Regions from separate parts of the Paenibacillus terrisolis genome, predicted to be linked through region 3. Evidence: riboswitches for the same ligand, from Rfam matches in the RefSeq annotation. Region 3 holds a riboswitch; each other region holds the start of a gene.
What was found. Region 3 has a riboswitch for glycine ahead of gcvT (glycine cleavage system aminomethyltransferase GcvT). Riboswitches for the same ligand answer to the same signal wherever they lie in the genome.
Positions count from the first base shown of each region.

Region 1: linked by a shared signal. The riboswitch ahead of sdaAB (L-serine ammonia-lyase, iron-sulfur-dependent subunit beta) and the one ahead of gcvT (glycine cleavage system aminomethyltransferase GcvT) in region 3 are both predicted to bind glycine.
Region 2: linked by a shared signal. The riboswitch ahead of ACI48K_RS17640 (amino acid permease) and the one ahead of gcvT (glycine cleavage system aminomethyltransferase GcvT) in region 3 are both predicted to bind glycine.

Region 1 is NZ_JBKFGG010000001.1:296,683-304,568, reverse strand. It holds gene ACI48K_RS01410 (S8 family serine peptidase) at 1-1,247, opposite strand, end outside; glycine riboswitch at 1,818-1,928, shown strand; gene sdaAB (L-serine ammonia-lyase, iron-sulfur-dependent subunit beta) at 2,138-2,803, shown strand; gene sdaAA (L-serine ammonia-lyase, iron-sulfur-dependent, subunit alpha) at 2,862-3,743, shown strand; gene ACI48K_RS01395 (response regulator transcription factor) at 4,498-5,187, shown strand; gene ACI48K_RS01390 (sensor histidine kinase) at 5,184-6,215, shown strand; gene ACI48K_RS01385 (ABC transporter ATP-binding protein) at 6,332-7,090, shown strand; gene ACI48K_RS01380 (ABC transporter permease) at 7,094-7,886, shown strand, end outside.
Region 2 is NZ_JBKFGG010000022.1:59,634-67,519, forward strand. It holds gene ACI48K_RS17630 (histidine kinase N-terminal 7TM domain-containing diguanylate cyclase) at 1-1,562, shown strand, start outside; gene ACI48K_RS17635 (LbetaH domain-containing protein) at 1,594-2,259, shown strand; glycine riboswitch at 2,392-2,471, shown strand; gene ACI48K_RS17640 (amino acid permease) at 2,619-3,995, shown strand; gene ACI48K_RS17645 (pyridoxamine 5'-phosphate oxidase family protein) at 4,161-4,646, shown strand; gene ACI48K_RS17650 (CPBP family intramembrane glutamic endopeptidase) at 4,706-5,431, shown strand; gene ACI48K_RS17655 (hypothetical protein) at 5,499-5,840, shown strand; gene ACI48K_RS17660 (VOC family protein) at 6,082-6,474, shown strand; gene ACI48K_RS17665 (hypothetical protein) at 7,130-7,303, opposite strand; gene ACI48K_RS17670 (response regulator) at 7,452-7,886, shown strand, end outside.
Region 3 is NZ_JBKFGG010000012.1:72,035-79,920, reverse strand. It holds gene proC (pyrroline-5-carboxylate reductase) at 1-727, shown strand, start outside; gene mtnB (methylthioribulose 1-phosphate dehydratase) at 764-1,438, shown strand; gene gcvH (glycine cleavage system protein GcvH) at 1,496-1,891, opposite strand; glycine riboswitch at 2,092-2,207, shown strand; glycine riboswitch at 2,211-2,339, shown strand; gene gcvT (glycine cleavage system aminomethyltransferase GcvT) at 2,459-3,607, shown strand; gene gcvPA (aminomethyl-transferring glycine dehydrogenase subunit GcvPA) at 3,611-4,963, shown strand; gene gcvPB (aminomethyl-transferring glycine dehydrogenase subunit GcvPB) at 4,960-6,450, shown strand; gene ACI48K_RS12540 (sugar phosphate isomerase/epimerase family protein) at 6,575-7,342, opposite strand; gene ACI48K_RS12535 (alpha-mannosidase) at 7,424-7,886, opposite strand, start outside.

The DNA.
Region 1 (7,886 bases), on a different contig from region 3:
TCATCTACGTTGCCTGCGGAGAATTCGGGGAAGATTTGCGCAGCCCGCCAAGCTTGTACGATCGGCCGGAACCATTCGTCGATGCCCGGACCGCCGCCCCATGAGTTGTTGACGACATCGGGAGCAAGCTCCGGATGGAGGTTGCCGTCCTCATCCTCCGGCGCGAGCAGCCATTGCCCGCCATCAAGGATGATGGCGTCGGTCGTCGACGGGTTGAAGATGCGTACCGCAATCCACTTTGCCCCCGGCGCAACCCCGACTTGGTTCGAGCCGTCGGGTTCCGAACCGACCATGGTTCCCATGGTGTGCGTACCGTGGCCATGGGAGTCGGTCGGCAGCGACGCATGGCTATGCGGATCATACCAGCTTAGTTCGGGATCGACGATATTTCCTGATGCGTCCAGCCCGCGCCATTTTTGCCGAAGCGCCGGGTGGGTATAATCAACGCCCGTATCGAGGTTGGCGACCACGATCCCGGTACCGTCAATGCCCTTGGCCCAAACTTCGGGCGCGTTGATCTGAGCGATGTTCCACTCGACGCTGCTTGGTTTCACTGCGCCGGGAGCTGTTGCAGCCGAATCTTTTGCATCCGGCTTGTCTACGGCTGGTCCGGTTGCCGGTTCTACCGCCGGAGCGGCAGGCGTTTTGGCCTGCGTATCCACAGCCGGTGCTGCTGTCGAAGGTGAAGCCGCGGATTTGTCTACCTCTACTTTTTGCAGGAACCGCTCTTCGTTCGGCAGAATTTTTTCTACCTCAGGCAGTAAAGCGATTTGCTCCAGCACATCTTTTGTACTTGTCACCGCCATGGCATTTACGATAAAGTAGCTTTTGTAGTCTTTTACCTCGCCGGCTTTTTGCGCTTTTTGCAGGAAGCTGTCCAGAGAGAATTGTGTGCGTGACGCTGTCTCGCGCAGCGCGCTGACTACCGAAGTCCGCGCCGAAAGTTTGGCGGCCGAAGGAGTGGCTTTTTGCAGAGCGGCTTTTTGCAGAGCCAGTTTGGACACCGCTTCGGTGTCGGTTTGCTCTTTTAACTTGACGAGATAAGTAACGTAATCATCCTGTTTGAACTGCGCGTTCAGTTTGGCGTCGATTTTCGCCTCGGCCAATTGAGGGGAGCTGGTTTTCAGGTTGATTTTGCCTGAGGCGCCAGCGCTGTCGGCGGCGAAGGCTGTGGGCACGGTAGTAAGCATCAGAAGGATGGCCATACTTAGCGAAAATTGTTTGCGGAATCCCTTGAGGTTAATCAACTTTTCCACTCCCTTTACTTGGTTTTGTGGTTATTGTCGTATCCTCTTGTGGTGTTACCCGGAAACCTTTTCGTAAGTCCGGGGACGTTTTGGCGAATCGACGGGAAGATTTCGAATCGCTGTGCTTGTTCGCGAATCACCTCCTTTCAGGGGGAAGGTTTCTGACATCTTATAAGTGAATGTTGAGTAACGGATGACGGTCATGCCGATAAGGCCGGCGGAGGTTCGAAGTGATGAAGATCGTTGGTATGAAAGGTGGCTCGTCAGAACGAGATGTAGTGGAAGGTCGATGGTTCATGTTGGAAATCTCCGATGATGTTCAGGAAAGCTGACATGATGCAAGAAGTAAATTCCAGCATCCCTAATTTTAGGTAAATAATGGTTTGTTATGGACAGTATAATATCGCAAAAAAATATGCACAAGTAGCAATTTATAAAAAATACGCATATTTTCATAAGAAAATGGGAAGAAAATACTAATTTCGGGGTTGAAATGAACAAAAACCTGTGTCAGATATATTGACATAAACATTTTTTCATTTTACATTTATGACAAACTTACATTTGCGAATGACGATCATGGGAGAGCCCGTCCCTTCCCGGGGCGGCACCGAAGGAGCAAACCCGCCGATGCTGCAAATCGGCAATGAATCTCTCAGGTACAAGGACCATGATCCGACGCCACTCTGGAGAGAGCGTTTCAGCCACCAAAGGGGTACATGTCCGGATAGGCGGGGCATTAAACTTTCAGGTAACGGGGACAGAGAAAGGGCAGCGAGCCTTTTCCTGTCCTTTTCTTTGCTTACGAAAGGGCGCTTTGGCTGCGAGTTGTGGCAATACTTAAGAAATAAAGCGATTTGTGGAATAATAGCAAGCGGGAGAGATCAAAGATGAGATTTAAAAATGTGTTTTCCATTATCGGGCCGGCCATGATTGGTCCTTCCAGCTCCCATACGGCGGGGGCGGCCAGAATCGGACGCTTTGCGCGGCAATTGCTGGGGGAGATGCCTCAAGAAGCGGATATTTGCTTTTATGGTTCTTTTGCCGAAACTTATAAAGGGCATGGTACGGATTTGGCCATCGTTGGCGGCATCATGGACTACAAAACGGATGACGAGCGCATTCGCGTTTCGATCGACATGGCGGAGGCCGAGGGCTTGCAAATTCGCTTCTCAACCGGAGTGGCGCCGGGAGTGCATCCGAATACCGTGAAAATTACGCTGTCGGCCGGCGGCCGGAAAATCGAAGTGACGGGAGCCTCCATAGGCGGTGGTACCATTGTCATCCGGAATATCAACGGATTCGAAGTCAAATGCTCGGGAGAATTGCCGACGCTGGTCATCGCCCATGCCGACCGCCAGGGCGTTCTGGCCGGTATCACGGCCTTGTTCAGCAAAGGGAATGCGAACATCGGCTATATTATTACCGACCGGAAAGGAAGAACGGCCGAGGCGCTGACGGTGGTCGAGGCGGACAATGCCATCCCCGCGGATTTAATCGAAGCTATCGAGGCACTGCCCCATGTGAGCCGGGTTTCTCCCATCAATCTGACGTAATTCCGAAGGATTACCGGACAAAGAACTTCCATAAAAATGACATAAGGAGCGGTTCATCATGCGTTTTCGCAATTTGCAGGAGCTCATTGAATTGTGCGCCAAGGAGAACAAAACCATTTCGCGGATCATGCTGCAGGATCAAGCCGAGGAGAGCGGACAATCGGAAGCGGAAATCATGGCCGCGATGACGGAATATTACCAAATCATGAAATCGGCCGTGCATAAAGGGCTCACCGAAAATATCACCTCGACGAGCGGACTGACGGGCGGCGATGCGAAAAAAGTGGAGGAATATCGCCATAGCAGCGAGCCATCGGCGGGCGATATCGCTTGTCAGGCCATGGCTTACGCGCTGGCCGTCTCAGAGGTCAACGCTTCGATGGGCCGTATCGTAGCTACGCCAACGGCCGGCTCTTGCGGCATCATTCCGGGGGTGTTCGTCAGCGCGCAGGAACGGTTTGGCTGGGACGACGAATATCTGGTGCGCGGGCTGTTTTGCGCGGGAGCGATCGGGTACGTCATCGCCAACAATTCGTTTATCTCCGGAGCGGAAGGGGGCTGCCAGGCGGAAATCGGTTCTGCGATCGGCATGGCCGCCGGAGCGATGGTCGAGCTGCGCGGAGGAACGCCGGAGCAGGCCGTGCATGCGGTCGGGCTGGCCCTCAAGAACACGCTGGGCTTGATCTGCGATCCGGTCGGCGGTTTGGTTGAAATTCCGTGCATCGTACGCAACGGCTTCGGTGCAGTTAACGCGCTCGCGGCGTCCGATATGGCGCTCGCCGGCGTGCGCAGCGCGATCCCGTCCGACGAAGTGATCGACGTGATGCTCGAGGTAGGCTCGGCGATGCCAAGCCAGCATCGGGAGACCGCTCAAGGCGGCCTGGCCCAAACGCCAACGGGCCGCAAAATCATGAAAGAGCTGCGGGACCGCAAGAAATAGGATTCGTGAATAATGGCCCAATCCGAAAGTGGTGCTTAACTGGAAGATGCAGCGAACGTCAACCTTCTAACGAATCGAAATGCCGTTATTTCGGTGAAATCGTGTACTTTAGGAATGTAACGGACCGCACAGTCCTTATTTGACCTCAAAACGCGCATTTGGGGCTGTTTTGGGACAAATAAGGCTTCCTGGGTCCGTTAGAACTTAAATTTCTGCCTTTGGAGGCAAATAAGTGCGCTACAGTTCGTTAGACGAAACAGGACGACGCTTCTTCATTGATCAGTCGTCGAGTCTGATTTCTAGGCTGAGCCTAATTATTGAACAAATTAAATTCGAGCTGCCGAGAAAGCTTCGGCGGCTTTTTTTGCGCGCTTTCAAAAAATAAGTGGAACAAATGTGAAGCCTGCTAGGAAAGTGTGCGAGATGTTTCGTCCAAGGCGAAGCGTTCGCCGAAATTCCCGGATCACTCTTCTAAATAAGTTGGACTAAAGAAAGCCCACTCGGCAAGAGTGTGAAATGCTCTGGCAGAAGCGAAGCGCTCGCCTTTGTGACCGGATTTCTACCCTATTTGAATTTACTTAATCAAAGAAATCAGGGAACAACAGCGATCGGAAGAGCATTTCACACGGCTGCCTGCACAGGCGATCATAAAGTTCAAACTTATTTAAGTCCAACTTATTTCCTACTCTATTTCCTTCCCAATTGTGTATAATTATCCCGATTACAGGTCGGAAAGAAGGTTGGCTGCGCCATCATGACTACCATTCTTATTGTTGAAGATGATATAAGCCTCAATAAAGGCATTGCTCTTACGCTGGCCCAGGACGGGATCAAAATGGAGCAGGCTTATGATATGGCCGCCGCGGAGGAGCGGTTTGCCGCGGGGGATGTCGATTTGATCGTGCTTGACGTAAACCTTCCGGACGGGAGCGGTCTCGACTTTTGCGAGAAAATCAGGCGTGTCTCCCGGGTGCCGGTCATTTTTCTGACGGCCAATGACATGGAGTCGGATATTGTCACGGGCTTCGAGCTGGGAGGAGATGATTACATCACCAAGCCGTTCAGCTTGATGGTGCTGCGTTCCCGGGTGATGGCCGTGCTGCGCCGCAGCGAGTCTCATCTGGAGGACAAGCGGATTATCGGCCCGCTGGCGTTTGATTTCGGCAAAATGGAATTTCGCAAGCAGGGCCGGAACATTACGCTGAGCCGAACCGAGCAAAAATTGCTCAAAACGCTGGTGACGAACCGGGGGCAAATTTTGTCGCGGGATCAATTGCTGCAGGCCGTATGGCTGCAGGATGCCGAGTTTGTCGACGAGAACGCCCTGACCGTGACCATTAAGAGACTGCGCGCCAAAATTGAGGATGACCCCTCCAAGCCAGGATTCATCAAAACCGTCTATGGCTTGGGTTACGTTTGGGAGGAAGACGGAGCAAAGCGATGAAAAACGACGAATTCAGATTGAATCGAATTTATGCCGTTTACGGCGCGCTCTTGTGCCTGCTGATTGGCGGATTCGCAGCAGCAGCCTGGTTTTTGTCCGAAGCGAACGGCTCTATGTTGGTCATGCTTGCTTTTGCCTTGGGCGCCTCGCTGCTTATACTGGGCGGAGCTTTTATCTGGACGCTGAAAGCGAAGGTATCCAGTGTCATCCGCGCCGTGGACGATATCGTTGATGCGGCAATGGCGGGACGGCAGCGCATGACCGGCTATGCGGAGACGAATCTTTCCGCGCTGGAGAACAAGGTATTTCGCTATGTCGATCTGGCCCAAACGCGCGAGCGGCAAATGGAGATGGACCGCGGTAAAATCAAGTCGCTGATCTCGGACATATCTCATCAGACGAAAACGCCGCTTTCCGGCATTTCGTTGTACAGCGAACTGCTGGAGGAAATTCCGGATTTGGACGAGACAGCCCGAGACTACGCGGCCCATATTAAGTCCCATTCAGCGAAGCTGGACTGGCTGATCGGCTCTTTGGTCAAAATGTCGCGGCTGGAAACGGGGATCATCTCGCTGGAGCCTTTGCCTTCTCCAGTGATCGGGACGGTTACGCAAGCGGTCTCGCAGGTTTTCGCGGAAGCCGACCGGAAGGGCATCGGTATCGAGATTTCTTGCGACTCGGGCATCTCCGCGAAACATGACCCGAAGTGGACGGCCGAGGTATTTTTTAACCTGTTGGAAAACGCGGTGAAGTATAGCGATCCCGGCGGTAGCGTCCGCGTTTCGGCTCAGGCGGGAGAGATGTTCGTTCGCGTTGATGTGACCGATGCGGGCATCGGGATCGGGGAAGCGGAGTGGAATTACATCTTCAAACGGTTTTATCGGAGTCAACGCGCGGCGAAATACGAAGGGGTCGGCATTGGCTTGTTTTTGGCCCGGGAGATTGTTGCCGCCCAGGGCGGGTACATCAAGGTGAACTCTAAAATCGGTGAAGGTTCGGTGTTTTCCGTATTTTTGCCGGTCATGTGAGGAAATGTGTCAATACCGTTATTTTTCGGACACGGGGATGTCAGATTGGGCTGCTACACTAAGGTCTGTACAATGAAAGAGGTACAGACTTTTTCATTTGGGAGGCTTTTAGGGGTATGTCAATTTTGCAAATCGAACATTTGAGGAAATATTACGGCCATGGCGACACCGTCGTCAAGGCGCTGGACGGCATATCGCTGAGCGTGGAAAAAGGCGAGTTCGTTGCCATCGTTGGCACGAGCGGAAGCGGAAAAAGCACGCTGCTGCATATGCTTGGCGGACTCGACCGGGCCACGGAGGGCAAGGTGTATGTGGACGGCAACGATATTTTCGGCATGGATGACGAGAAATTGACCATTTTCCGACGCAGGTCGGTCGGGTTCGTCTTTCAAAGCTATAATCTGATTCCGATTCTGAACGTTTACGAAAATATCGTACTGCCCATCGAACTGGACGGTGCCAGCGTAGACAAAGCTTACGTGGATCAGGTCATCGCGGCGCTGGGACTTAGCGATAAGGTGAACAATCTGCCGGCGAATTTATCCGGCGGACAGCAGCAGCGGGTGGCGATTGCCAGAGCCCTGGCCACCAAGCCTTCGATCGTGCTGGCGGATGAGCCCACCGGGAACCTGGACAGCAAAACAAGCCAGGAAGTGCTGATCTTGATGAAGCAGATGAGCGAGAGATTTGGCCAGACGATGGTGATGATTACGCATAACGAGGAAATCGCCCTGACGGCGGACCGGATCATTCGGATCGAAGACGGCAGGATCGTGAACGGAACGGGCTCCGCCAGCGCATCCGGGAACGCGCAAACCGCTGATGTTCCGGGCAGTCTCTCAAGCTCCGGCAGCATCGGAACCGCCGGGAGGTAGGCCATGATCTCAACAAACAATCGAAAAACCGTCGCCCGTATCGCCGGAAAAAGCCTGAGAGCAAATCGGCCGCGCAATCTCATGATCGTAAGCGCCGTTGTCCTGACGACGCTGCTCATCACCTCGATATTTACGATGGCTTTCAGCATCAACCAATCCACACAGCTTGCCCAAATGAAAACCGCAGGCGACGATTTTCACGGCAGCTTCAAGTATTTGAGTGCCGAGCAAGCCGACCAACTGAAGAAGCATCCGCTTGTCAAGGAATATGGCGAATCCCTGGCGGTGGGCGTGGCGACCAACGACGCTTTCCGCAAAACCCGGGTGGAGATTGACCATATCGACAAAAATATCGCCAAGCACAGCTTTATTCAATTTGACGCAGGCGGCTTGCCGACGGAAGAAAACGGGATCGCGATGAACACCTGGGAGCTGGATATGCTTGGCGTGCCTCACCAAATAGGAGCCAAGGTGAAGCTGGACATGGATATTGATGGCCAGAAAGTAACCAAAGACTTCGTATTGACGGGATACTTTAAGGCCGATCAGTATGTGGCGATGGCGGGCTTGGCTTTTGTCTCGGAGCCTTTTGTGAAACGATACGTTTCGCAGATCGACCCGGAGCGATCGAAGCTGGACGGCAGTTACGCCAACACGATTAGGCTGGACGTGATGTTCAGTAACTCCTGGGGAATAGAGAAGAAACTTCAAAAGATCCTTTCCGATACCGGGCTCGACGCCGAATACGGGGTGAATTGGGCTTATACCAGTGTATCGCTGAGCGATAATCTGACGA
Region 2 (7,886 bases), on a different contig from region 3:
CGGACGTTACGCAGGACTCGCAGCTGCAGCTGCTATATGTCACCATGTCTTTTGTCTCCCTCTCCATGCTCGGGAGCGGCTGGCTTCTGCTTACGATTTTTCTGACCGGCAATTCGGACGAGTTTGGCAACAAAACGCTTTTTCTGATGGTTGTACCCGCGGTTATCGCTGCGGCCGGCGTGATTATGAACCCACATCATAGTTTTGTCCGTCCGCTGGAGGGCGGCTACATACATAGAGCATACGGTCCATGGTTCTGGGTCATGATCGCCATATTGTTGAGCTACTTTTTTGCTTCTCTCTATTTTCTGTTTCGGGCGCTTCGTTGTTCCAAAACGTTATTGACGATTAAAAATCAAGTCAAGATCACGTTGTGGGGAATCTTCGTACTGACCGCATTTGCTTGCACCGACCTGCTTCTTAACGTTGTCCTGAGGAAATGGCTGCCTATCATTCCGGGGCTGACTTCCGTGGGGATTTTTCTTTCCGTTCTATTTTTCGCATATGTCATTAAGAGATACAATGTGTTCGATCTGGTCTCCATCGCTCATGAGGACATCATCAATACGATTCCGTATGGAATTCTTGTATTGGACGAGCATGAATCCATTGTTGAAGTCAACAAAGCCTTGCGGTTTTTGAAAGATCTGAATTTAGGCGACCATTTTGATATCGAGGAATTCCTTGGGTCCGTTCGTACGGCCGGCAGCAGCGGGAAGTTTCTGGACCAGTATAAGCATAAAGAGGATACATTTGCTCAAATCGAAATTATCGTCAAGCAAGAAACCGTGCGGCATTTTATCCTGCAAGCTTCGCCAATTGTTGATGCGAACCGGGTGCATATCGGCCGCATCATTACGTTTCAGGATGTTTCCCAGGAGCGGTATCTTGTTCAAGAAATGAATCGGCAGAATGAGCTTCTTCAGGAGCGAAACCGTTCACTGGACAGCATTCGCCACGAATTGTTCGAGGCCAATCAAAAACTGAAGGAAATGGCGCTTACGGATGGTTTGACGAACTGCTACAACCGTCATTATTTAACCCAGCATCTGACGCTTGAGGTTGAGGCAAATATTCGATATCGGACGCCGTTTTCGTTGATTCTCTTCGATATTGATTTCTTTAAAACGATCAATGACCGATATGGACATGTGATCGGAGATGAGGTCCTTTACAGCACCGCTCAAATCGTTAAGCAATCCATCCGCAGTTCTGATATTTTGGCCAGATACGGCGGGGAGGAGTTCATGATTTATCTTCCGGATACGGACCGCCAAACCGCGGAACAATTGGCGGAACAAGTAAGACGGTTGGTGGAATCGAATCTAATTGTAGTGGAACGTGAGGACGAGCCTATTGCGATTACAGTCAGCATGGGGGTTCTGACTATCGAGGATTTCGATGACCAGCCAGTGCCCGACAACCTGGACGGGTATTTAATCAGGCTCCTAGCGGAAGTGGACAGGGCGCTTTATCAAGCCAAGACCAACGGACGCAACCGGATCGAGCTTGCCGATTTTAGGCTGTCGCCTTTCTTTAGCCAACCACATACATTGAATTAAATGTATGGTTGCAAAAGGAGGACCGAGTCATTTGCACGCCTATCCGGAAGGACCCTATAACCACTGGGTCATGTTTATCAGTCCAAATCCAGTTACAAGCTTTAACCCGCAGACGACGGAGCCGCATATTGAAGAAGGGACGTTTGTCGGTCCGTTCTCAAGCGTAATCGGAGATGTTACCGTCAAAGCTAATACTTTTATCGCGCCGAATGTCAGCATCCGCGCCGACGAAGGCACGCCTTTTTATATCGGGGAAGGAAGCAACTTGCAGGACGGAGTCATTCTTCACGGCCTAAAAGACGGCAAAGTTCAGGTTAACGGGAGGCCGTATTCGATTTACATGGATCGTTCCGTCACTGCGGCGCATGGAGCGATTATTCATGGTCCCGTCTTTCTCGGGGAAGGGGTGTTCGTTGGATTTCACTCTCTCGTTTTCCAGGCCATCGTCGGAGAAGGGACTTATATTTCGAACGACGCCATGGTCACAGGAAAGATCGTCATCGGCGATAACCGGTTTGTTCCGCCGGGCGCGATTATCGACACGCAGCAGAAGGCCGATGAATTATCCCCCGTTCCGCCGGATGATAAAGCTTTCGCGAAAGAAGTTCAGCAAGTCAACCGCGAATTTTCGTCCAGCTATCCTCTTATGTTCGGACGGCACCGGTGCTCATGCGGACTTGCCTGCAATCACCTCTGAAGGGCCGCGTTCCATGAATTATTGTTGACAAAGCATGTGACAACGAGTAGTATTGAAAAAAATTAAAGTGACCGTCAACGTTAAAAATTAAATAATAAGCAAGCTATGATTGCTATGGGTCGTACTGTAGCAGGAGCAGCTTCTGGAGAGACCGCGGAGTTCCGCGGCGCCGAAGGGTTCACAATCTCAGGCAAAAGGACAGAAGAGTATTAAATATCTATTTGTTATACGTAACAAAACTTATTTATTATTCTGATGACCGAAGAGATTGGAGCGCATCCAATCTCTTTTTTATTGTCGTTTTTCCTTGTTCATTTTTTCACATAAAATCATAAATTTCGATTAAGGGGGAGTTGGGTTTGGCGCAGCAAGAATTAAAGAGAGATTTGGCAAACCGGCATGTTCAGCTCATTGCTATTGGCGGTACTATCGGGACCGGGTTGTTTTTGGGATCGGGCAAAGCGATATCGCTGGCGGGGCCGTCTATTATTTTCGCTTATCTCATCGTGGGGATCGCCGTCTTTTTTGTGATGCGGGCACTGGGAGAACTTTTGCTATCCAAAGCGGGATATCAATCTTTTACGGACATTGCCGAAGACTATCTTGGTCCGCGGGCCGCGTTTGTCACCGGATGGACCTATTGGTTTTGCTGGATTATGACGGCGATGGCCGATGTGATTGCCGTTGGGGTATACGTCAAATATTGGTTTGACATCCCGCAATGGATCCCTGCAATCGTCTGCTTGGTCATCTTATTGGCTCTCAATCTGCTCACCGTCAAGAACTTCGGAGAATTGGAGTTTTGGTTTGCCTTGATCAAGGTTGTGACGATTCTCGCGCTCATTGCCATTGGGGTCATCTTGCTGGTGATCGGATTCAAAACGGATGCGGGCGCGGTTTCCGTCAAGAATATTTGGGGCCACGGGGGATTGTTTCCAAACGGGATCTCGGGTTTCCTGCTTTCTTTCCAAATGGTCGTATTCGCTTATGTCGGTGTGGAATTGGTAGGCGTATCGGCGGCGGAAACCTCGAATCCGAAGAAAAACATCCCATCGGCGATCAACAAAATTCCGTTAAGAATTTTATTTTTCTACGTAGGCGCGTTGATCGCGTTGCTGTGCATCAACCCTTGGACCCAGCTTAACGCATCGGAAAGTCCTTTCGTTAAAACGTTCAGCTTGGTGGGAATTCCGATTGCCGCAGGTATTATCAACTTTGTCGTCTTGACTTCAGCCGCTTCCGCATGCAACAGCGGGATGTTTTCGACCAGCCGGATTCTTTATAATCTGGGCAAAAACAACCAGGCGCCGTCCCGTTTCGCGAAACTGAATAAAAATCATGTACCGAGCAGCGCGTTGTTGATATCCACGATTGTGCTGTCTGTGGGAGCTCTGCTGAGCAAGCTGATTCCGGAGCAAGCTTTCGGCATCGTGACCACCATCAGCGCCATTTGCTTCATTTGGGTCTGGGGCGTCGTGCTCGTCTGCCATTTGCGGTATAAGAAAACCAAGCCGGAATTACAGGCAAAATCAAAGTTTAAAGCGCCGTTTACGCCGTTTATCAATTATGTGGTCCTCGCGTTGTTTGCCGTCATTCTCGTAATTATGCTGTTCGCTGAGGAAACACGTCCGGCGTTATTGTTGACGCCTCTGTGGTTTATTCTGCTGTTTGCGCTGCATGCAGGCAGAAAAGGGAAGGAAAAGAGCGACAAAGTACCGGTACAGAATCAGCTGTGATCTAAATTGGAAAGGCACCCACCCAGGTGTCTTTCGATTATAATTTTATAAATGATACGATAAGTCTGCCGCGAATGCATCTTGATATCGGAACATATGTTTGGTAAAATATGTATGTTTCTGGAAATTTACAAAATTCTTGTGCGACGATATGGAGGTTAAAGCATGGAACTCGATCTTAATACTGCTTTTCGCATATTGGAAAGAGAAAAACTCCTTTATCTAGCAACATCGAACAATAAATATCCGGATAATTCAGTGGTTTGCTTTGCATATGATGAAAGCTTGCATTTTTATTTTGGAAGTTATTCCGATACTTCAAAATGCAGAAATATTGCAGTAAATCCGTATGTGGCAATATCTGTTGGAACATTGCAAATTCATGGGATTGCCAAGATGGTTCCATATGGCAGTATGGAGTATGGAAATAAGAGAGGAATTTATGATAAACGTTTTCCCCAATATGCTTCAGTATTTGAAAAGACGAACAACGAATTATATGAAATAAGTCCTCTGGTAGTTTGGAACTATAATCCATCGTTAGGAGAAATGAATAGAGATGAACTGATATTTGATTTAGAGTATTATCAATCAATTTCCCCTTATAAATTTCATAAATATGATGAGCGTTCATCGCACGATTCGTTATGATTTTAATCAAGGTTAAAAGGATTATTCATAGAATTGCGTGGGTCATTATTTTGCCGGTTGTGTTATATGCTATCCAACATTTAGTCAACTTTCTTTCTAATGACTACCGGGGGCCGTCAGGATATTTTGTTACGGTTTTTTCCTTGCTGGGAATTGAAGAAGATATTGCTCGATTCATTTTATGGTATATCTTTCAGGTTGCCGTAACTTTCATTGGTTATAAGCTGGTTTTCAAAAAGACGCTTAAGGAATTAGGGTTTAATCTTCAAAATTTAAAAATGGGCATTAGGTACATCTCCTTTTTTTTAATAGCGTTCCCTATCGCTGTGGCCATTTCATGGTTCGCTATTTACAAATGGATCGGAATTGATGCTTTAACAGCAGGAGTGTCAAACGAGTCGATTTTTCATGCCGTTCAGGATATTCTTGCATATGGTTTATTGCCGGGCGTAGGTGAAGAACCCTTATTTAGAGTTTTTGTGATTCAGTTTCTGCTTCTCACAGCGTTTAAGGACAAGGATTTGAGCGATAGAAACACCAGGATATGGGTTGTGCTTATCTCAGCGCTGTGTTTCTCCTATGGACATATCTATGTTGCGTCATGGTCGCCATTAACCATCACATATGATGTTGTTCAATTAATGACTGCTTTTATTTTGGGTGTGTTTTATGCATTTACATACATAAGAACAAAAAGTATATTAACTGCAGTGGTTTGTCATAACTATTCCGATTTTATTATTAGATTGGTAAACTATCTTACATTTTATTTCATGGTCAAGTAGAAGAACGAGTCGTTTTGCATAGTGGATGGGAGAAAATGACAAGGTTCTTAATCAAAGGAGAATAGGTATGATATTTTTTTACTTATGCGCGGCGGTTACTTTGATCAGTGCTGTCACAAGCTTTGGGTTTTCCATAGATGCCTATTTAAAAGCGAAAAAACAAAGTGACCACTCCCTTCTGAATGCGATGTACGCGGTATCCAGGAGTTTTTCGCTTGTGTTGGCAAGCGTCGTTGCTTTTATTTACGAGAGTGATCCCTATTTATTTGCCGTATCGATTGCCATGATTGGCGTGCAATTTTTTGATGGATTTATAGGTATGAAGGCGAAAAATACGTTTAAAACGTGGGGTCCTTTTGCGACAGCTATAGGTAATGGAATCGTACTGCTATTATTGGTTATGAATTAAAGGTGCTTCCCGGCTACCAATGTGCCCCATTTTCGGTTCGGCGGCCTGGGCGGCCTAAACGAGCGGAGAGTGTGGTTTTTGCCGCTAGTTGAAATGCATTGTCGTCATCACTTGCTGCAGCTTGGCAGGGTGAAGCAAGCTTTGTTCGAGTAACAAGTTTCCGAGCAAGCGATTGCAGGATAACATAATGCTGACATAGAATTATTGAACAATACTTATCGCCGAGGGAGGAGCCATATTAGTGAGGAAGGTTGCCCCGTTTCTCATGTTTCAAGGTAAAGCGGAAGAAGCTATGAACTATTACGCGTCTTTGTTTGAAGACTGCACGATTTCAAGCATCACTCGCTACGGACCGGATGGACCGGGCGCGGAAGGCAGCGTTATGCTGGCCTCCTTTACCTTGATGGGACAGGAATTCATGTTTATTGACAGCATTGTCAAACACGAGTTCACATTTACGCCTTCACTCTCGATTTACGTCAACTGCGATACGGAAGAAGAGGCTCAGCGGCTGTATGACGGTTTATCCGTAAACGGCAGTGTTTTGATGCCCCTTGGCGACTATGGCTTCAACCGGAAATTCGGCTGGGTGACGGATCAATTTGGCGTTGCTTGGCAAGTGAGTTTGCTGTAAGAACGTCGAAGAATCAGGATCACCGATCGGTGATCCTTTTTGGCATTTTTGGAACACCCCATTGACTTTGACGCCGCGGTGCCCTGTAGACTTTGGGTGAAAGGAAATGAAGCAGAGGTTCATTCATCATATCCGTGTTAGTTATGATATAATACCCAAAAATCGGAAAGGTGCGGATGATTCATGTCTATTGTTTTAATGCTGCTTATTGCCGTGATTACGGTTTTTCTTATAGCATGGTGCGGAATACATCTATTCTTAAAACGCACCAACGATGTCCGGCGTACCGGAGCGTTTCTCTTAATAGGCGTTGTCAGCACCGGAGTGCTGGTAGAATCAATCCAGGCCTTTCTTTATAAAACTTACTCGACAAATTACTCCTTAATGCTAATGTATTTTATTATGGTGGTTATCGCTATAACGCATTTGTCACGGAAGTCAAAGTAGGATTGATCGGTAAAAATCAGTCGGCAAAGAACGCTTTTAGGTGCACGGCGACTTGTTCCGGTGCTTGCTCGTCGGGAGCGTTATGGATAAGACCTTCCGGTACGGTCCCCAATAGCTGGATGTTTTCTTGCCAATCGTCTCCTTTGGCCATCATTTTGAAGAACACTTTCCGGATAAAGCGCCAGTTTCCCCAAGCGAATTTCCTTTCTCAAAACGCCGCTCCGGCGAAGCAGCGTCTCCAAGCGTTTAACAAGAATGGTATAGAAAACGGTTTTATCACATAATCGTCGGCTTCATTGGTAAAAGCCGTCAATTGATTGTCTTCGTCCCCTAATGCGCTCATCATTAATACCGTCGTATCCTGGATTTTGCGTAGTTCCATGAGCAGTTCTTGTCCGTTCATGCCGATGAAACGGTCGAACTCGCTTCTTTGACAATTGACGAAAAATAGACGCTATAATATGAGTATTCATTATACTAAATCGATTACATGAACGCATGGACAACGAATGCGAGAAAGGCGGCCACTTGTGGACAATTACTGCAAAGTGCTGATCGTGGATGATGAGATACTGGTCCGGCAGGGCATCAAGCATTTGTTTGATTGGGAAAGCGAGGGTTTCACGATAGCGGGGGAGGCCTCCAACGGTCGGGAGGCACTTGAGCTTATTGATCGGATAAAACCGCACATCGTGATCATGGATATCGTTATGCCCGTAATGGACGGCGAGGAGCTGGCCCGGCTGATTAAGGAAAATTATCCGGGCGTAAAAATTGTCGTGCTCAGCAGCTTCAGCGAATTCGAATATGTTCGCTCCACGTTTCAGAGCGGAGCTGCGGATTATATTCTGAAGCCCAAGCTGGATGCGACGCAACTGCTGCTGATTTTGAAAAAGATTGCGGGCTCGATTCCGTCCCTGAACGCGCCTCAAGAGACGGACAATCGGGAACGTTCCGTAGATGCG
Region 3 (7,886 bases):
CAGCCGGGAACGGCTGGAGTATTTGTCCACGCGTTACGGTGTCATTACCGGAAACCGTGAAGAAGAAAAGCTTGGGCACCTGCAAAACGCTGCGATCATCGTCCTCGCCATGAAACCGAAGGATGCCGGCCAAACGCTCAAGGGGCTGGGACCTTTGCTTCGCGAAGGACAGCTGGTCGTTTCCGTCATCGCCGGAATATCGATCGATACCTTGCAGGCCCTGCTCGGCGTCAAAGCGCCGGTAGCCCGGACCATGCCCAACACATCCAGTTCGATCGGCCTCGGTGCAACCGGGGTTGCTTTTTCGGACGAGGTATCGGAGGAGCAGATATCCCGGGTGATGTCCATATTTGAAGCCGTTGGAACGGTTAGCGTCATCCCTGAGGAAAAAATGGAAATATTAACGGCTGTATCCGGGAGTGGTCCCGCATATATTTATTATATGATGGAAGCCATGATCGCCACGGGCATCGAAGGCGGCCTGACGCCGGAGCATGCCCGGGAGTTGACTGTGCAAACGGTGCTTGGCGCGGCCTCGATGATGGCGCAAACCGGCGAAGAACCGGCCAAGCTGCGCGCCGACATCACGTCGCCGAACGGCTCGACGCAAGCTGCCATCGAAGTGCTGGACGCCGGAGGATTTTCGGATAACGTCCGCTCCGCGATGATCCGCTGCGCCGAGCGCGCCCGTGAAATGGGCGAAGCCGTGAAAGAGGTTTTGCTGTAAGCTGGCTCAAACTATCCGAAAAGGAGGACGCCCTGCGTGGAATTTGCCAAGATCCCATGGGAAGAGAAGCTCGCCGCACTTGCCGATCTCCGCAGCGTGAAGGAGCAATTTGCCGCTCGCGGCTGGTTTCCCGGCGGCAGCGGAAATTTGTCCGTTCGCGTCGGCGGTTTCAAGCCGGACGTTTTCCATTTCGCCGTTTCATCCGGCGGCAGCGTTACACACAAGCAGGGATATCCGTCCATTCCGATCGCTAACGAGGCGGATTTCCTGTTCGTTGACGCTTCGGGTGTTCCGTGCGAGAAGACCGGCCTTGGCTGCCCCGCCGAAACCCAGGTCCACGCGAAAATATACCGCATGACCGGATGCGGCGCAATTTGTCACGTACATACCGTGTTCAACAACGTGCTCAGCGAGCGCTACGGGGACCTGGGATATGTTCCCCTCCAAGGCATTGAGCAAATCAAAGAACTGGGAATATGGGAAAAAGATGCGGCGCACCGCATCCCGATTTTACCCAATCATGACGATATTTCCTATACTGCGAAGCAGATTCCCGCCGCCCTCAATCCGGACGTGCCCGGCCTGCTTTTGCAGGGACACGGCATCTTCGTCTGGGGAGGGAACGCCTCGGAAGCGGCACGCCGCCTGGAGTCTTTTGAATTCATTTTTGAGGTGATGTATCGGTCCCTGCTGCTCCCGGGGAGAAACTGAACCGTATCGGTTATTACATCATTTTTGGAGCGCGTTGAACTTGGATGAAATCCATCCTTATTTTTCCAGAAACTCCTCGTACCCTTTGGCATCCAGCAATTTGGAGAAAGCCGCTTCCGGCGGTTCGGCGAGGCGAATGCGCACCATCCAGCCGCCCTCGTACGGTTCGTCGTTCACGAGCTCCGGAGCGGATTCCAGCTCTCCATTCACTTCCAGCACGGTTCCGCTAACAGGCGTAAACAAATCGGCCACCGTTTTAACGGATTCGATGGTTCCGATCCCGTCCTGGGCTTCCACTTCCTGCCCTGCGTCCGGAAGCTCCACAAACACGATGTCTCCGAGACGATGCTGGGCAAAATCCGTGATGCCGATTTTTACCGTTCCGTCCCCTAGATCATGCACCCATTCATGCTCATCGCTGTACCAAAATTGATCCTTGATCTCATTTGCCACCGTACTTCCTCCTCATTTCCAAATCTTCACGTTCAGATTATTCCAAATCTATCATGCATGTCAATATAATTAACATAATTAATATGAACGGCCCAATGTAAACGCTATCCTTATGCTTATTCCGAAATAATAAAAATTTTTATGATAACTTTATTGACACAAGGCCTGGTTTTAGGTATTAATGGATGTGTAATCAGCGGTTGAGGGCAGAAGGAGAGATTACGGTATCGGCCGCAGCCGATACGCAAGTAACGCCGAAGGAGCAAGCCGTCTTATTGGCGGTGAATCTCTCAGGCAAAAGGACTTCTGCCGGACGCATCTCTGGAGAGAATCCGTGTGAATAACCGGCGGATCACCCAAGGGGATACCTGCAATTGCGGATTCGGTTGCCATACTGGCGGCCATGCCAAGACGCGTGCAGGGTAACTCTCAGGTACAAAGGACAGAGCCGAAGCAAATCCGCATGCCTTCTTTTTGGCTTATGGGGCATGAGATTTCTTTGGCCTGTTTTTTTATGCTCAAAAATCGAAAATACGGCCGATTCAAGGCTCATTTGAGGTGATGATGATGACCGATCTGCTCAGAACGCCGCTTTATGAAACGTACGCTAAATACCCGGATGCAAGATGCATTGATTTTGGCGGTTGGGAGCTGCCGGTGCAGTTCAGCGGGATTCAAAAAGAACACGAAGCGGTCCGAGAGCGCGCGGGATTGTTCGACGTTTCGCATATGGGGGAATTTTGGGCCGAAGGCCCGGAAGCCGAAAGCTTTCTGCAAAAAATGACGACCAACGACGTAACGGCGTTGGAACCCGGCAAAGCCCAGTATACGCTGATGTGCTATCCTGACGGCGGCGTTGTGGACGATTTGCTTGTTTACAAACTGGCCGAAAACAAGTTCATGCTGGTCGTGAATGCCTCGAATATCGGCAAAGACTGGGATTGGCTGCAGCGGCACCTCCCCTCTTCCGGCGTGACCTTGCGCAATGCATCCGATGCCACGGCACTGCTCGCGCTGCAGGGCCCCCTGGCTCTGCAAATCCTGTCCTCGGTTTATGAAGGAGCGGCAGAACTTGCGAGCATTGGCCCCTTCCGTTTTCTGCCCGAGGCGAATGTAGGCGGCATCAAGGTGCTGCTGTCACGCACCGGCTATACCGGCGAAGATGGTTTTGAACTGTACGCGGCTGCAACCGATGCCCCTGCGTTATGGGATATCGTGATGCGGGCCGGGGAGCCCATGGGTTTGATTCCGGTGGGGCTCGGCGCGAGAGACACATTGCGTTTCGAAGCCTGCCTTCCGCTGTACGGACAGGAGCTGTCGAAGTCGATTTCCCCGCTGGAAGCCGGCGTAACCCGGTTCGTGAAGCTGAACAAAGGATATTTTCTAGGGCGCGAGGCGCTTGAAGCGCAGCGGCAAAACGGTATTCCCCGCCGTCTGGTCGGACTTGAGCTGATCGATCGCGGCATTCCCCGCACCCATTATCCGGTGTTTGCGCCCCATGGGGAGTCCCCGATTGGAGAAGTGACAACCGGAACCCAATCGCCGACGCAAAAACGAAATCTGGGGCTTGCGCTCGTAGACAGCGCGTATGCCGCAATCGATACGCCGCTGGAAGTGGAAATCCGCGGCAAGCGCCTGCAGGCCAAGGTCGTGCCGATTCCTTTTTACCGCCGTCCTTCGGCTTCGCATTCCCCGTCCTCGAAAGGAGAGAACTAATCGATGAGCCATCGTTATTTGCCATTAACCGAACAAGACCGCCGCGAAATGCTGGACGTGATCGGCGTGGAATCCGTGGAGGAGCTGTTTAGGGATATTCCCGAAAGGGTTCGCTTTCAGGGTGAGTTGCCGCTTTCCTCGCAGTTGGACGAATATGCGCTGACCCGGCATATGAGCGCCCTGTCGGATAAAAACGCGGATACCGACCGCTATGTCAGCTTTCTTGGAGCCGGTATCTATGACCATCATATTCCTTCCGTCATTCAGCATGTCGTTTCCCGATCGGAATTTTATACGGCCTACACGCCCTATCAGCCAGAAATCAGCCAAGGCGAGCTGCAGGCCATTTTCGAATTCCAATCCTACATCTGCGAACTGACCGGCCTGAAGGTCGCCAACGCGAGCATGTACGACGGGGCAACCGCTCTGGCGGAAGCCGGCTCGCTGGCGGCCTCGGCAACACGCCGGAAACGGCTTGTCGTTTCGCGGACGGTGCATCCCGAGGCTCGGGAAGTACTGGCCACCTACGCTCACGGCCTTAACCTCGACATCGTCGAAGTGGGCTGGAAGAACGGCGTGACCGACCTCGAAGCGCTGGCAGTTGCCGTCACGGACGATACCGCGGCCGTTCTGGTGCAAAACCCCAATTTCTTCGGCTCGGTCGAAGACCTGCGCGAAGTCGCCGAGATCATCCACGCCCGCAAGGGGCTGCTGATCGTCAGCTCCAATCCGCTGTCGCTTGGCCTGTTGGAAGCGCCCGGCAAGCTTGGCGCAGACATCGTCGTCGGAGACGCCCAGCCGCTTGGCATCGCGCCTTCGTTCGGCGGACCGACCTGCGGATTTTTCGCCGTTTCCGAAGCCCATATGCGCCGGATTCCCGGACGGATCGTCGGACAAACGACCGACCGGAACGGCAAACGCGGCTTCGTGCTGACGCTGCAGGCGCGCGAGCAGCATATCCGCCGGGAAAAAGCGACCTCCAACATCTGCTCCAATCAGGCTTTGCTCGCTCTGGCCGCCTCCGTCTACATGTCGGTGATGGGCAAGCAAGGCATGGCCGAGGTAGCGGAGCTCAACCTGCAAAAAAGCCGCTACGCCAAGGAACGCTTAAGCTCGATTCCCGGAGTCGGCGCGGCTTTCACCGCGCCAACCTTTAACGAATTTGCCATCAAGCTCCCGGACGGAGCCGATCCGGAACGGCTGCAGCAACAGCTGCTGGATGCCGGATTCATCGGAGGCTATGATCTCGGCCGCAGCTATCCCGAGCTGGCCGGGCACATGCTGATCGCCGTCACGGAGAAGCGCAGCAAAGCGGAAATCGACCAATTTGCCAGTGTATTGGAGGAGTTGCTATGACTGAAATCAAGGGAAAAGAACAGGATAAAGCGCTCATTTTCGAACTCAGCCGCCCCGGACGGATCGCCTATTCCCTGCCGGAATGCGATGTGCCGGCAGTAGCGAAGGAGGAGCTGATTCCCGCCGGAATGCTCCGCAGCGAAGCGCCCGCCTTTCCGGAAGTGTACGAAGTCGACGTGATCCGGCATTACACGGAATTGTCCCGCCGCAACTTCGGTGTGGACAACGGATTTTATCCGCTCGGCTCCTGCACGATGAAATATAATCCGAAAATCAACGAGGATGTGGCCCGTTACCCCGGATTCGCCAAAATCCATCCGTATCAGCCCGAGGCAAGCATCCAGGGCGCTTTGGAGCTGATGCACCGGCTGCAGCGCGACCTCGCGGGAATTACCGGCATGGATAAAGTCACCTTGCAGCCGGCGGCCGGAGCCCATGGTGAATGGACCGGACTCATGATGATCCGCGCTTATCATGAAAGCCGCGGCGAGCACCGGACCAAGGTCATCGTGCCGGATTCCTCGCACGGCACGAATCCGGCAAGTTCAGCCGTAGCCGGATTCGAGACGGTCACGATCCCCTCGACGGACCGCGGCCTGGTCGACCTCGCCGCACTGCGGGCCGCGGTCGGCGGCGATACGGCCGCGCTGATGCTCACCAATCCGAATACGCTCGGATTGTTTGAAGAACAGATCGCGGAAATCGCCGCGATCGTACATGAAGCCGGCGGCCTGCTGTACTACGATGGCGCCAATTCCAACGCCATCATGGGAATTACGCGTCCCGGCGATATGGGGTTTGACGTCGTGCATCTTAATCTGCACAAAACGATGAGTACCCCGCACGGAGGCGGCGGACCCGGCGCCGGACCGGTTGGGGTCAAGAAGCTGCTCACCCCCTTCCTGCCCGAACCGATTGTAGTGAAGGATGAGGACACCGGCCGCTATTCGTTTGGCTCCGGCAGCGGCACCGGGCATTCGGAAAGCTCGATTGGCCGGGTCAAAGCGTTTTACGGCAATTTTGGCATCCTTGTGCGCGCCTACGCCTACATCCGCAGTTACGGTCCCGAAGGACTGCGCGAAGTATCGGAGAACGCGGTGCTGAACGCGAATTATATGATGCACCGCCTCGCCCCTTATTACCGTATCCCTTATCCCGGCGTATGCAAGCACGAATTCGTGATGTCCGGTACCGGCCTTGCGGAATACGGCATTCGTACGCTGGACGTCGCCAAAAGGCTGCTGGATTTCGGGTACCATCCGCCGACCATCTACTTCCCGCTGAATGTGGAGGAAGCGATTATGATCGAGCCGACGGAAACGGAAAGCAAAGAAACGCTTGACGGCTTCATCGACGTCATGATCGCCATCGCCAAGGAAGCCGAAGTAAGTCCGGATCTCCTGCATAATGCACCGTACGGCACGGCGGTGACGCGCCTCGACGAAACCGGAGCCGCCCGGAAACCGGTGCTCAATTGCACCTGCTGAGCATTAACCGCAAGAGTCGATATTCTTGAAATGAATGAAAATAAAAACGCGGCCGGCCCTCGTCAATGGATCGTTTCCATTCTGAACGAAAGTCCGGCCGCGTTCTTGTTCTCAAAACTCAAAATTATCCTTGGTTCATCAAAGTTTGCAAATAACGATAGCTGATATCCAGACTATCAAAGGGATTTCTCCGGCATTCGTCCTGTTCGACAACATACCATTCTACGTGCGTATCGCGGCAAGCTTGAATCAACGATTCATAATCCATGTTTCCCATACCGATTTCAGCGGTCACCGCCCTGTCGCGTACGACAGCCATATCCTTCAAATGAACCACCTGCATCCGTCCCTTTATCTTTCGAATCCACGCCTCGGGACTGCCTCCTCCTGCCTGCACCCAGTATAGATCAAGCTCAAACCCGAAGGTGTCGTCGGATTCATCCAGGAGCAGATCCAGACCTGTTTTCTCTCCCCGTTTGTCAAACTCAAAGTGGTGATTATGATAAACCAATCGCAAACCTGCATCGTCCAGTTGTGCCGCTATGCTGTTCGCTTCTTTTAGGAACGCCCGATACCCTTCCACAGACATCCGGTATTTTTCCGGCATTACGCCGAGCCCCACATAACGGCAATTCCATAAACGATGCTCGCGGATCACATTGGCAAGATCGTGCTTTAGCCGCTCGTAAGGTATGTGGCTCGCACATATCCGAAGCCCTTGTTCATCGGCAAGCGCCTTGACCTGTTCCGGTTCGACCGGACCGATTGCCGACACCTGCACGGCGGCATAGCCAATGTCTCTGATTTTGGCCAAGGTTGACCGGAGATCCGCTTTCGTTTTTGTAAACTCTCGGACCGTGTATAACTGAGCCGCGATGTTGTTTTGATCCATTCCCTTCCCCCTCCTCCTGATAAATAACTTTGCGCTGTGCTTCAGATCGCAGATGCCGAATGGCTTGCCGTAATCCTTACTTTATGCCTTCAGCAAGAGCTCCAAGGTGAGAAACCGCTTTGGCCCAAGGGTCACCGGGACTCCAGATTCGGTAATCGGAAGTTCGCCCAGACGTTCCTCAAGTAAATTCAGCAAATAAGCCTTATTTATCGCAACCGGCAGCTCGATTTTCCCGACGATCGAATCATCTTCCGGGTTCCAGATCCGGATGATAAGGGTGTCGCGGTCCTCGGCCATCTTTACGGTACTGATGAGCATTCGCGGCTCCGATAAGCGCAGGAACGATCCGGTATGGGGAAGCTTTGGTTTATTCCCGTTCGGATCGGGACGTTCGAACATACCTTCAATGCCGGACTCCTGAACCCAAGGTCTCCCCGATTTCCATCTCTCCCCGTTTACCGGGAGCACCGTACTACGAACCGGATTAGCGAACTCCTCGGCGGCCAGATAAAGATCGGCGCCCGATGCCTCCTGGCCATGAACG